2 regions of the Frankia sp. KB5 genome follow, and region 1 is predicted to be linked to the other one. Evidence: riboswitches for the same ligand, from Rfam matches in the RefSeq annotation. Region 1 holds a riboswitch; the other holds the start of a gene.
What was found. A riboswitch is a leader RNA that binds a small molecule or an ion and turns the genes downstream of it on or off. The one in region 1 is predicted to bind cobalamin.

Region 1 (5,922 bases):
CGAGCAGGGACGGCAACGTGAACCTGACGATCACCAGATAGCTCAGGACGAGGCCGACGAGCGCGGCCAGCCCACGCCAACGCGCGACGGCGACGACCACGGCGGCGGCGGCGGCGAGGAACGCGATCGCGCCGATGGGCGCGGAGCGTTGGAAGTCCGCGACGTAGTAGGCGGCCTTGCCCGCGATGTCGGTGGTGGGAGCGAGCCGGACCCTGTCCCCCGCTTCCAGCACCGGTCCGGTGGGATCGACCAGCGTGTCGAGATGGAGCCGGGTACCGGAATCCGGCGCGTCGTCCAGGACCACGTCGATGCGGTCGCAGATCCCCTGCGACGTCCCCGTGCCGGTCAGGTCGGGGCAGGGCCCCGGCCGACGCGTTCGACCCGGTTCAGGAGGGTGTGGGCCAAGGAGTGTGAACCGGCTCCGCATCAAGGTTTTCCGCGCCGCCCACAGCAGCACCGTGAGCGTAATGATCATCTATGCCGCGAGGTAAACGAACGCGAACGTGGGTGAGGCCAGCGCGTACAGGAGCCACGCCGCGACGCTGGCGGCGATGTTCCCGATCGCCTGCACGGTGGCGAGCAGCCCGAACGCCGACCCGCGGATCCGCTCGGACGCGCACGCGGCAACCGCCGCATGCTCCGCGGTCTCCGCGCACCCGACCCGACACTGGCCAGCACGAACGCGACCCCAGCAGCCAGAGCTGCCACCCGGACACCGCGAACAGCAGGTAGGAGACCAGGAACGCCGTCACACCGGCAACGGTGACCAGCAGCGGCTGACGGCGGCCAAGCCGGCCGGAGATCCCTCCGGCGGGAAACGACGCGATCGTGGCAGCGACGTTGTAGGCGATGTACAGGCCGATCGCGATCCGGGTGGCCGTGGCCGTGCCGTGGCCCGGGGCCCGCAGGTCGCCGGCCCGCAGGATCAGCGGGGTGACGGCCACGGTTCGCGATCACCTGCCCTGCACGACAGCTTCCGCCGGGCGCGACCGCCTCGACACCCCCCGACGGCCTCCTCTAGTTTGCAGTTGCGAATCATAGGCAACTACTGTTCAGTCGCAGGCCGACCGAGGGAGCAGGATCCATGGGAAGCGCCCCTACCGACCCGATGGCCGCGTGCCTGCCGGTGGCGATCGAGATCATGACCGCCTACACCGACTCCGCCGACGACCCCACCTTCTTCTGGGAGAGCGTCCAACGGGTGATGGCCGACGGCGCGCAGCGCACCAACCCGGCGGRGGCCATGGCCGAGCTCGTACTCGGGCTGGCGACACTGTGCGGGATCACCCTGAACGATCTCGCCGATCGTTCCGGATCTGACGTGGCGGCGCGCGACATCCTGCGCGACATCCGGCGCGGGTACGTCTCCGGCGCTGCCGGACCCGTCAAGCCGGCCAGCTCGGCCGAGAGCGGCTGACGGCCTCTCCTCGCCCACGAACCCCCATACCGCGACGGTCCACACACTGCGGATCATCATCCACCCTCAACCAGTGAAGGACGACCAGGTGAGCGTCTACACCCTGCCCGACCTCCAGTACGACTACGCCGCGCTGGAGCCGGCGATCAGCGGCCAGATCCTCGAACTGCACCACGACAAGCACCACGCGACCTACGTCGCCGGCGCCAACACCACACTGGACAAGCTCGCCGAGGCCCGGGAGAAGGGCGACTTCGGCGCGATCGTCGGCCTGGAGAAGACTCTGGCGTTCAACGTCTCCGGCCACATCCTGCACTCCGTCTACTGGCAGAACCTCTCCCCCGACGGCGGCGACAAGCCCGACGGCGCCCTCGGCGACGCCATCYCCGAGTCCTTCGGCTCGTTCGACAGCTTCAGGGCACAGCTCACCGCGGCCACCACCACGGTGCAGGGCTCCGGATGGGGCGTCCTGGCCTACGACCAGCTCTCCGGGCGCCTCCTCGTCGAGCAGGTCTACGACCACCAGAGCAACGTCGGCATCGGCAACAGCGCCCTGCTCGTCTTCGACGCCTGGGAGCACGCCTGGTACCTGCAGTACAAGAACGTCAAAGCCGACTACGTGACCGCCCTGTGGGACATCGTCAACTGGGCCGACGTCGCCGCCCGCTACACCGCCGCCAGGCAGATCACCCCGGTCTGACCCGACCCGCGCGCAGGCTCCACGTCACCCTGCCGACCGGGAGGGAAAGCACCTACCACCCCGGCCGGCAGGGCACCCGGCGTCGACGGTCAGACCGGTTCCGCCGAGGCCTCCAGGGCCGGCCGACCCGCACCCCAGCGTTCCTCGATGAGCACGCGGGCGATGACGACCCGCTGTGCCTGGCCTCCGGAAAGCTCGTCGGCATGCCGGTCCGCGAGGCTGGGGTCGCGGACGGGTCAGTGGGCGTGCGCCACGGAATGATGCTGGAGCCGAGGCTCGGGTCGGACCCGGGCCAGTAGCTCGCCCACGACGGGGTCGGCAAGCCGGTAGCGGATCACCCGGCCGTCCCGCTCGGCGACGACGGCCTGCTGGTGACGCAGAACCCGCAGTGCCTGCGAGACCGCGGCGTCGTTCATCTCGACCGCGACGGCGAGGTCCGAGACGGAGATCGGGCCGACATGGTGGATCGCCAGCAGGATCGCGAGCCGGCCCGGCTCACCGAGCATCGCGAACAGGCCGGCCCAGCGCGCGACGTCGGCCCGGTCCCCGATCGCGGCAACCGCGTCACACGCCCGGTCATGATCGATGATCCGATGCTGGGACCGGGCGTCCAACCGGTGCATCGGCCAATTGTCGCACCCGCGCCGCCAGCCGGATGCCGGCCGATGCGCGACCCCCTCCCGGTCCGGCGGGCGCAACCATGCTCCACCGCTCATCGTGCGCGCAGCACAAAAACCTGCATTTCCTTGCAGATGAGCATGTGATCTCGTACAGTTCGTCCCGCCGTGGTGTTCGGGAAGCCGGTGTGAAACCGGAGCGGCCCTCGCCACTGTGATCGGGATGTCACCGGCCAGTCCCCGCCGAGTCGGGGAAGTCACTGGGCGCCGGAAATCGTCGCCTGGGAAGGCGGCCGGTGACGCACCACCCGTCAGCCAGGAGACCGGCCACGGCACCCGCGATCCGTCCACGAGGTGCTGGAAGGCGGCTTTACTTCGTATGCGCGCACGTCTGGTGGCCCTGGGGGCCACCCTCCTGCTCACCCCGGCCCTGCTGGCGGGCTGCGGCGACGACGACCCGTCACCGGCCGCCGGACCGAGTGCCGACGCCCATGGCTGCGTCACCTCGTTCGACGAGGGCACCGACTACTTCCCCGTGCACTCCACCCTGGAGCACGCGAAGAACTTCACGATCACCTACGAGAAGGCCTACCAAATCCTCACGGTGAAGGAGCCCTACCCGGACGGGAAACCCGAGTCCTACGTGCTCTACCGGTGRGGCACCCCGAAGCCGGAGCTGACCGACGACCTCACCGACGCACCGCGCCTCCAGGTGCCGATCGACAGCCTGTACTCCGGCTCGACCACCCACCTGCCGCTGCTGGCCGACCTCGACCGCACCGACATTCTCACCGGCGTGTCGACCGCGACCTCCGTGGTCAACAAGGACATCCGCGCCCGCATCGACACGGGCACGGTCGTCGAGTACGCGAGCAACGGCCAGCTCGACACCGAGAAGGTCGTCACCGCCGCGCCGGACGTCCTGATGACCGGCGGCACCGACGACCCGGCCTACCAGAAGCTGCGCGACGCCGGCATCCCGGTCGTCGCCAACGCGGAATGGCTGGAGGCCGACCCGCTCGGCCGCGCCGAATGGGTGAAGTTCATGGCCGCGCTCACCGGCGACGAGGAGAAGGCCACGAAGGTCTTCGACCAGATCGAGGCCGACTACGACGCCATCGTCGACAAGGTGCCCGACAGCCCACAGGTCCCCGCCCTGATCGGCACCATGTACCAGGGCACCTGGTACATGCCCTCCGGTGGCAGCTACGTCGGCAAGCTCCTCGCCGACGCCGGCGCCAGCTACCCCTGGTCCGGCGAGAAGGAAACCGGCAGCCTCGAACTCGACTTCGAGACCGTCTTCACCAGGGCCGGCAGCGCGAAGATCTGGCTCGCCGACGGCGAATGGAAGACGAAGGCGGACATCACCGCTGAGGATGCCCGCTACGGCCAGTTCGCGGCCTTCCGCGACGGCCAGATCTGGAGCAACAACCTCGTCATCGGCGCCGGCGGCGGCAACGACTACTGGGAACGCGGCGTGACCCGCCCCGACCTCGTCCTCGGTGACCTCGCCGCCATCCTGCACCCCGACGCCTTCCCCAACCACACCTTCGCCTTCTACCAGCAGATCAAGTAGTGACCTCGACCGTCGACCCCACGGCGGGGGCCGCCCCTGACCCGGCGGCCCCCGCCAGCGCTACCCACAGGGCACCCGCGAGGGGCACCGCACCCGCGGAAGACCGGCGCCGGCCATCCGCCCGCGAGCCGCTCGTCCTCACCGCACTGGCCGCGGGACTGCTCGGCGTGTTCCTGCTCGCGCTGGCCATCGGGTCAGTCTCCATCCCCCTCGACGAGACCCTGCGCGTGCTCGTCGGCCACGAGCCGCACGACCCGCGCTGGACGGTGGTCATCCGTGAGATCCGGRTGCCCCGCGCACTCACCGCCGTGCTCGCCGGAGCGGCGCTGGGAGTCGCCGGCCTGCAGATGCAGACCCTGTTCCGCAACCCACTCGCGGACCCGTACTCGCTGGGGGTCAGCTCCGGTGCCAGCCTCGGCGTCGCCCTCGTCGTCGCCGGTGTCGGCGGCTCCGGCGGCACCTTCACCGCCAGCGTCGCCGGCAGCGGCCGGTACGGCATCGTCGTGGCGTCGGCGGCCGGAGCCGCCGTCGTCCTCGGCGCGGTACTCGCGCTCGCCCAGTGGGTACGCTCCGTCGTCACCCTGCTGGTCATCGGCGTCATCCTCACCAGTGCGGTGGGCTCCCTGGTCAGCCTCCTGCTGACCTGGACAGCGCCGCAACGGGCCATCCAGTACTGGATGTGGTCGCTCGGGAGTTTCGCCGGGACGTCCAACGCCGATCTGGCCGTCTTCGCGCCGATAGTCGGGGCCGGGCTGCTGCTGGCGCTGCTGACCGTCAAGCCGCTCAACGCCCTGCTGCTCGGCGAGAACTACGCCCGCACCCTCGGCCTGCGGCTACGCCACGTCCGCGCGGCCACCCTGCTCGGCGCGTCCCTGCTCGCCGGCGCGGTGACCGCCTTCTGCGGCCCTGTCGCCTTCCTCGGCATCGCCGTGCCGCACATCGCCCGCCGCGCACTCGGCACCGCCGATCATCGGCTGCTCGTCCCGGGGACAATGCTCACCGGGGCCGGGCTGGCACTCGCCTGCTCGATCGGCTCCCAGCTGCCCGGCACCGACATGGTCCTGCCCATCAACGTCATCACCTCGCTGGTCGGCGCCCCCATCGTCATCGCGGTGCTCCTGCGGGCCCGCGCCGCCGTCGCCGGAGTCGCCTGATGCCCGGTCAGCAGCCGTGGCGGCGCGCCGCGGTGCCGCAGGAGGCCGGAACACAGCCCGAGACCGGGCTCCGGCTGGACGGACTCGCCGTCGGCTACGGCCACCGGCGCGGACGCCGTCCCGTACTCACCGCGCTGACCGCCGTCGCACCGCGCGGCGGACTGACCGTGCTGCTCGGCCCGAACGGCGTCGGCAAGTCCACCCTGCTGCGCACCCTCGCCGGCCTGCAACCACCGCTGGGCGGGCGGGTCCTGCTGGACGGATCCGACCTCGCCCGGCTCGGCCGCGCCGACCGGGCCCGGATGGTGAGCACCGTCCTCACCGACCGCGTCCAGGTCGGCCTGCTCACCACCGCGGACCTCGTCGGCCTCGGACGCCACCCACACACCGGCCCCACCGGCCGCCTCGACGCCACCGACCACGCCGTCGTCGACTGGGCCCTGGCCGCCGTCGGCGCG
Region 2 (4,920 bases), on a different contig from region 1:
TCTCCCGTGGACGCCGCTCGCCTCGGTGCCGGGCACCCTCGACCTGTTCACGTACCGATCCTTGGGCTGAGCAGGGTCGCCGCGACGACGCCCACGAGGACGACGGAGGCGCCGGTGAGGAACGCGCGGGAGAGCGGGCGCTGCTCGATGAGTACACGCGGGGTGGGATCGCCGCTACGCAGGGCGATGCCCTCCTCCAGTCGGCGGGCCCGGTGCAGCGCGCGGACGAACAGCAGGGAGCCCTGCCCGGCCAGCGAGCGGTAGGTGGCGCGCCAGGTGCGGTAGCCCAGCCGGCCGGCCTGCGCCTCCCGGGCGGCCTGCAGGGTCGCGAGCAGGACGAAAAGCAGCCGGTACACGACAGCCGCGACGTCGAYCACGGCCGGCGGCACCCCGAGGCGGACCAGGCGCGGCAGTACGTCCGCGAGCGGCGTGGTCGCGGCGAACAGGACCAGGCAGAGTAGCGCGGCGCACGAGCGCCCCGCGGTTTCCGCCGCGAGGTGCGGGCCGCCGTCGGCCAGCACCGGCCGCAGTCCGTCCAGATCGAGGGCGATCGGGATGATGCCGACGACGACGAAGCCGATCGGCGCGGCGAGGACCCGCGCCGCGTCGCCGACCGGCACGCGGGCGACCGCGAACATCACGACGACCGCGACGCTCCCGGTGACCAGGGCGCCGGGCCACGGCGGCAGGCCCACCGCGCAGCCGAGCAGGCCGAGACTGAGCAGGGCCTTCTCCGCCGGGTGGCGGTGCCGCCAGCGGCTGCGGTAGGCCGCCGTGTCGAGCCGGGAGGCTGACACGCTCACAGTGTGGGCGGTACGGTCGCGAGCCAGAACCGCGTGGTCACCTGCCGGCGGATCCCGTACTGGCCACCGGGGCCGCGGCCTCCGGCGAGGCGGCCGCCGCGGCAGCGGTCGGCGGGTCTCCCGAGCCGGGGTTTCCCAGGGCGGGTGAGTCGGCCGCCGCGGCGGCGAGCGGCGGCCTCGGAGGGTCGGTGGGCAGCTGCCGCCGGGTACGCGCGACACCGAAGACATAGCCGAGAACGCCCGCGCCGACCGCCGCTTGGAGCGTGAACAGCAGGGACTCGACCTCGCCGGACGGCGGCTCGTACAGCGGCGAGAACCACGGCTTGTAACCCGGGTCCTGCTTGCTGATCTGTGTCTCCGCCTGGGTGTCCGCCCCCGCGAACGGTTCCTCCTTGCCGTCGCCGAGGCTGAGGACGAGCGGCGCGACGGCCAGCACGACAACGGCGAGGAAGAGAGTCAGGTTGATCGTTCGGGCGCGGCTCATCGGGCCGGCTCCGACGCCTGCGGTTCCGCGGGCAGAGCGGCACCGGTGGCGTAGGGCTGCGGGGTCGGGCCGTCCGCGGGTGGGCTGTCACCGCCGCGTGTGCCGGCCGCCGACAGGACACCGAGCCGCTCCAGCTCGGGCGCGCTGACCTGCGACAGGACGCGGATGACCAGGACGGTGAGTAGTCCTTCACTAATCGAGAGCGGGATCTGGGTGACCGCGAAGATCGAGCCGAACTCGCCGACCGCGCCGAGGAAGCCGCCGTCGGCGGACGGGAACGCCAGCGCGAGCTGGACGGTCGTGACGCAGTAGGTGGCCAGGTCCGCGAGCGCGGCGCCGGTGAACACCGAGATGCCCGTCCCGGCTCCCGCGGCACGGGCCAGGCGGTAGGCGAGATAGCCGATCCACGGCCCGGCGATCGCCATGGAGAACGTGTTCGCGCCGAGCGTGGTGAGCCCGCCGTGCGCGAGCAGCACCGCCTGGAAGAACAGGACCACCGTGCCCAGCAGCGTCATCACCGGGGGTTTGAACAGGATCGTGCCCAGTCCGGTCCCGGTGGGATGGGAGCACGATCCCGTCACCGACGGGATCTTCAGTGCCGACAGCACGAAAGCGAACGCGCCGGACGCCCCGACCAGAAGCCTGGCCTCGGGGTTGTCCCGGACGGTCCGGTTGACGGTGACCGCGCCGTGCACCACGAACGGCGCCGCGGCGACCGTCCAGGCGATGGCGTGCGCGGGCGGCAGGAAGCCTTCCGCAATGTGCATGGCAGGGGAGCCTCTCTCCAGCACCTCGTGGATGAGCATGGTCGAGCGCCGTGGCCGGTCTCCTGGCTGCCGGATCCCAGCACCCGTCCGTGCCTTCCCGGAGCGCGGGCGGCGGTGGCCGTGCTCCAGTGGCTCCTCACCTGCGGTCACGCGGTGGAACTCCACCGCCATCAGGTGCGGACAGCTACTCCCCGGTCACAGTGGCGAGGGCCGCGCCGGCTTGAACCGGACTTCCCGTCACCACGGCGACGTCAGATTACATTCGTCGAGTCACCTGCGCAATTGCGAAGTTTTCGCAGCGAAGAAACGGCCGGTCCGTCAGGTGATCGTGAACGCGGCCCCGCGCGGAGTTGCTCGGGCGGCACGCGCTCACTGCCGCCGGCAGCCGACGACCCGCCCCCGGCGGGGCCCAGCCCTGAGCCCGACGGCGTGCCACGCCCGGGTCTGTTCAGGCCAGCAGCGTCTCACCCACAAACCCGCCCTCCCGAGTCCCGGGCGGAATCGCGAACACGGCGGATCCGATCGGCGTCGTCCACTCGTTGAGCAGGTCGAGTTCGGCCAGCCGCCGCTGGATCGGCAGGAACTGCGCCGTGACGTCGGCCTGGTAGGAGGCGAAGACGAGACCGGAGTCGGATACCGCGCCGCCAGTGGGGGCCCCGTCGTAGTTGTAGGACCGCCGGTAGATCCGCTCACCCTCGTTGTCCGACCTGGCTCGCCGCAGGTGCGAGAACTCGGGAATCATGGGGAACCCGATGGCGGTCGTCGCGGCGAAGTCGGGCTCGTCGCGCTCCCGCGTCCCGGTGAGCGGGGCCCCGTTCGTGAGGAAACGGCCGACGACCTGTTCCCGGCCGGAGCGGTCGAGGGCGTCCCAGCGGTCCAGGTCCATCCGGATCCGCCGTACGACCATGCTGGTGCCGCCGGTGAGCCACGCGGTCGCCGAGGATCCGGACGGGGCGGCGTGCCAGACGACCTGATCGAAGTCGGCGGTGCCGGGAGCGGCGTTCACTGTTCCGTCGACCTGGCCGAACAGGTTGCGCATGGTGGTCCCGGCCGGTTCCGACCCCCGGGCCCGGCGGAAGCCGGACTGCCGCCAGCGCACGCCGGCGAAGCTGCGGGTGTCCTTGGCCAGCATCCGGGTCGCGTGCGCGACCGCTACCGGGTCGTCGGCGGCGATCTGCAGCAGCAGGTCGCCGTCGCTCCAGGCGGGTTCGAGCCGGTCGATGCCGAACGCCGGCAGCGGCCCGAGCCACGAGGGCACCGCGGCCTCGCCGGCGGCGCGGGTGACCAGCCGCGGACCGAACCCGAAGGTGATGGTGAGCCGGGCCGGCACGGCGGCCAGTTCCGGCTCCGAATCGGCCAGCGCCGCCTCTGCTTGGGTCAGGCGGGCGGCGTCGTCGGTGAGGATCCGCAGCATGCGGCGGATGGCGTCCCGGTCTGCCTTCTCTCGCAGGTCGAGCGCGAGGAACGTGGCGTGTGCCTGCGGGACGGTGGCGATACCGGCCTGGTGCGCGCCGAAGAACGCCTCGGTGCGGCTCCCGTGCGCGGCGGCACCGTCGGGCGCCGCCGTGGCAGCGGACCCGTCGGGCCCTCCCCGCGACAGCTGGTCGGCGCCGATCGCCGATGCGGCCCCACCGGCGGCGACGGCGCCGCCCAGGAGCAGACGCCGCCGGTCCGGCCCACCGCGTCCCGGCGACGGCGCCGCGCGCCGGATGCTCCACGCGGCCTGTCGCCCACCCGTCTCCCCTCGGCCGGCCTCCATCAGGGCTCGGGCGTCGCCGGCGCCGGCGCGGGCGTGCCCGCGGCGGTGTCCGCCTGGCCACCCATGTCCATGCCGCCCTCGTAGTTCTCGTTGGCGCCGGAGTAGTCCTTCGCGGGCGCGGTGAACGTGAGGGTCGAGTTGTCGCCGAAGGTGATGGTGAAGTCGACCTCGTCACCGGCCTTGATGGGCGAGGTCACGTCCATGAGCATGAGGTGGTTGCCGCCGGGCTGGAGCGTGAGCGTGCCGCCGGCCGGCACGATGAAGCCGCCCTCCCTGGGGCGCATCACCATCTCGCCGGACTCGTTGGCGACGGTCTCGTGCAGCTCCATGGCCGCGGAGGCGGGGCTCGTCACCGAGACGACGGTCGCCGGGGCGGTGCCGGAGTTGTGCAGCTCGCCGAAGGCGGCGGACATCCCCGTCGTGGCGGCCTTCACCCAGGCATCGGCGATGGTCACGACTTTGCCCGCCGCGGCCGGGCTGGCCGGGGCCTGCGGCTGCGCGTCGGACGAGTCGTCGGATCCACAGCCTGCGACGAGCAGGGCCACCAGGCTGGCAGCACCGAGTGCACGCAGTGCGAAGAGCCTGCCACGTGCCAGACGCCGCCGATGACTGGTTCCGCCCGGCCGCTGGCTGCCGCTGTTGCCCACTGTTGTCCTGCCTTTCTGGTTATCGGATGTCATCGGTGTTCCCTTGTGACGAGGACGCGGACGTGGGCGGTGTGGGCGTGGCAGTGGAGGGCTCGGGCGTGGAGGTCTCTGCTCCGCGGGGCGCGCTGTTCCGGCGGATCGCGCCGTACGCCCAGAGCAGGGCGAGCGCTGCGAGGGCTCCCCCCACGCCGACGAGCGCGGTGCGGAACGGGAGCCCCCCGGCCTCCGCACCCGCGACGGGGGTGCCCGCCGGGCTGGTGGCCGTCGGCCCGGAGGCCGCCGGGCTCGCGCCCACGGGGCCGTCGTCGGTGCCTGGGGTGGACCCGACCGGCGTGGCGCTGACTGGCACTGCCGGCTCTGCTCGCACGGAGCCCACCGTGAAGCGAGTGACACCGCTGATCGGATGCCCGTCCGCGGAGACCACCCGCCAACGCATCTGGTAGGCACCGTCGGGCGGCCC

Region 2: linked by a shared signal. The riboswitch ahead of KBI5_RS06935 (energy-coupling factor ABC transporter permease) and the one ahead of KBI5_RS06830 (ABC transporter substrate-binding protein) in region 1 are both predicted to bind cobalamin.

The regions. Positions count from the first base shown of each region.
Region 1 is NZ_MRUJ01000058.1:41,488-47,409, forward strand. Features, by position in the region: partial or broken gene KBI5_RS27685 (YibE/F family protein) at 1-475, opposite strand, end outside; gene KBI5_RS06815 (hypothetical protein) at 1,085-1,417, shown strand; gene KBI5_RS06820 (superoxide dismutase) at 1,506-2,117, shown strand; gene KBI5_RS06825 (metalloregulator ArsR/SmtB family transcription factor) at 2,354-2,740, opposite strand; cobalamin riboswitch at 2,887-3,081, shown strand; gene KBI5_RS06830 (ABC transporter substrate-binding protein) at 3,114-4,310, shown strand; gene KBI5_RS06835 (iron ABC transporter permease) at 4,457-5,464, shown strand; gene KBI5_RS06840 (ABC transporter ATP-binding protein) at 5,464-5,922, shown strand, end outside.
Region 2 is NZ_MRUJ01000059.1:8,549-13,468, reverse strand. Features, by position in the region: gene cbiQ (cobalt ECF transporter T component CbiQ) at 48-797, opposite strand; gene KBI5_RS06940 (energy-coupling factor ABC transporter substrate-binding protein) at 841-1,287, opposite strand; gene KBI5_RS06935 (energy-coupling factor ABC transporter permease) at 1,284-2,054, opposite strand; cobalamin riboswitch at 2,089-2,314, opposite strand; gene KBI5_RS06930 (Dyp-type peroxidase) at 2,503-3,813, opposite strand; gene KBI5_RS06925 (copper chaperone PCu(A)C) at 3,813-4,493, opposite strand; gene KBI5_RS06920 (copper resistance CopC family protein) at 4,480-4,920, opposite strand, start outside.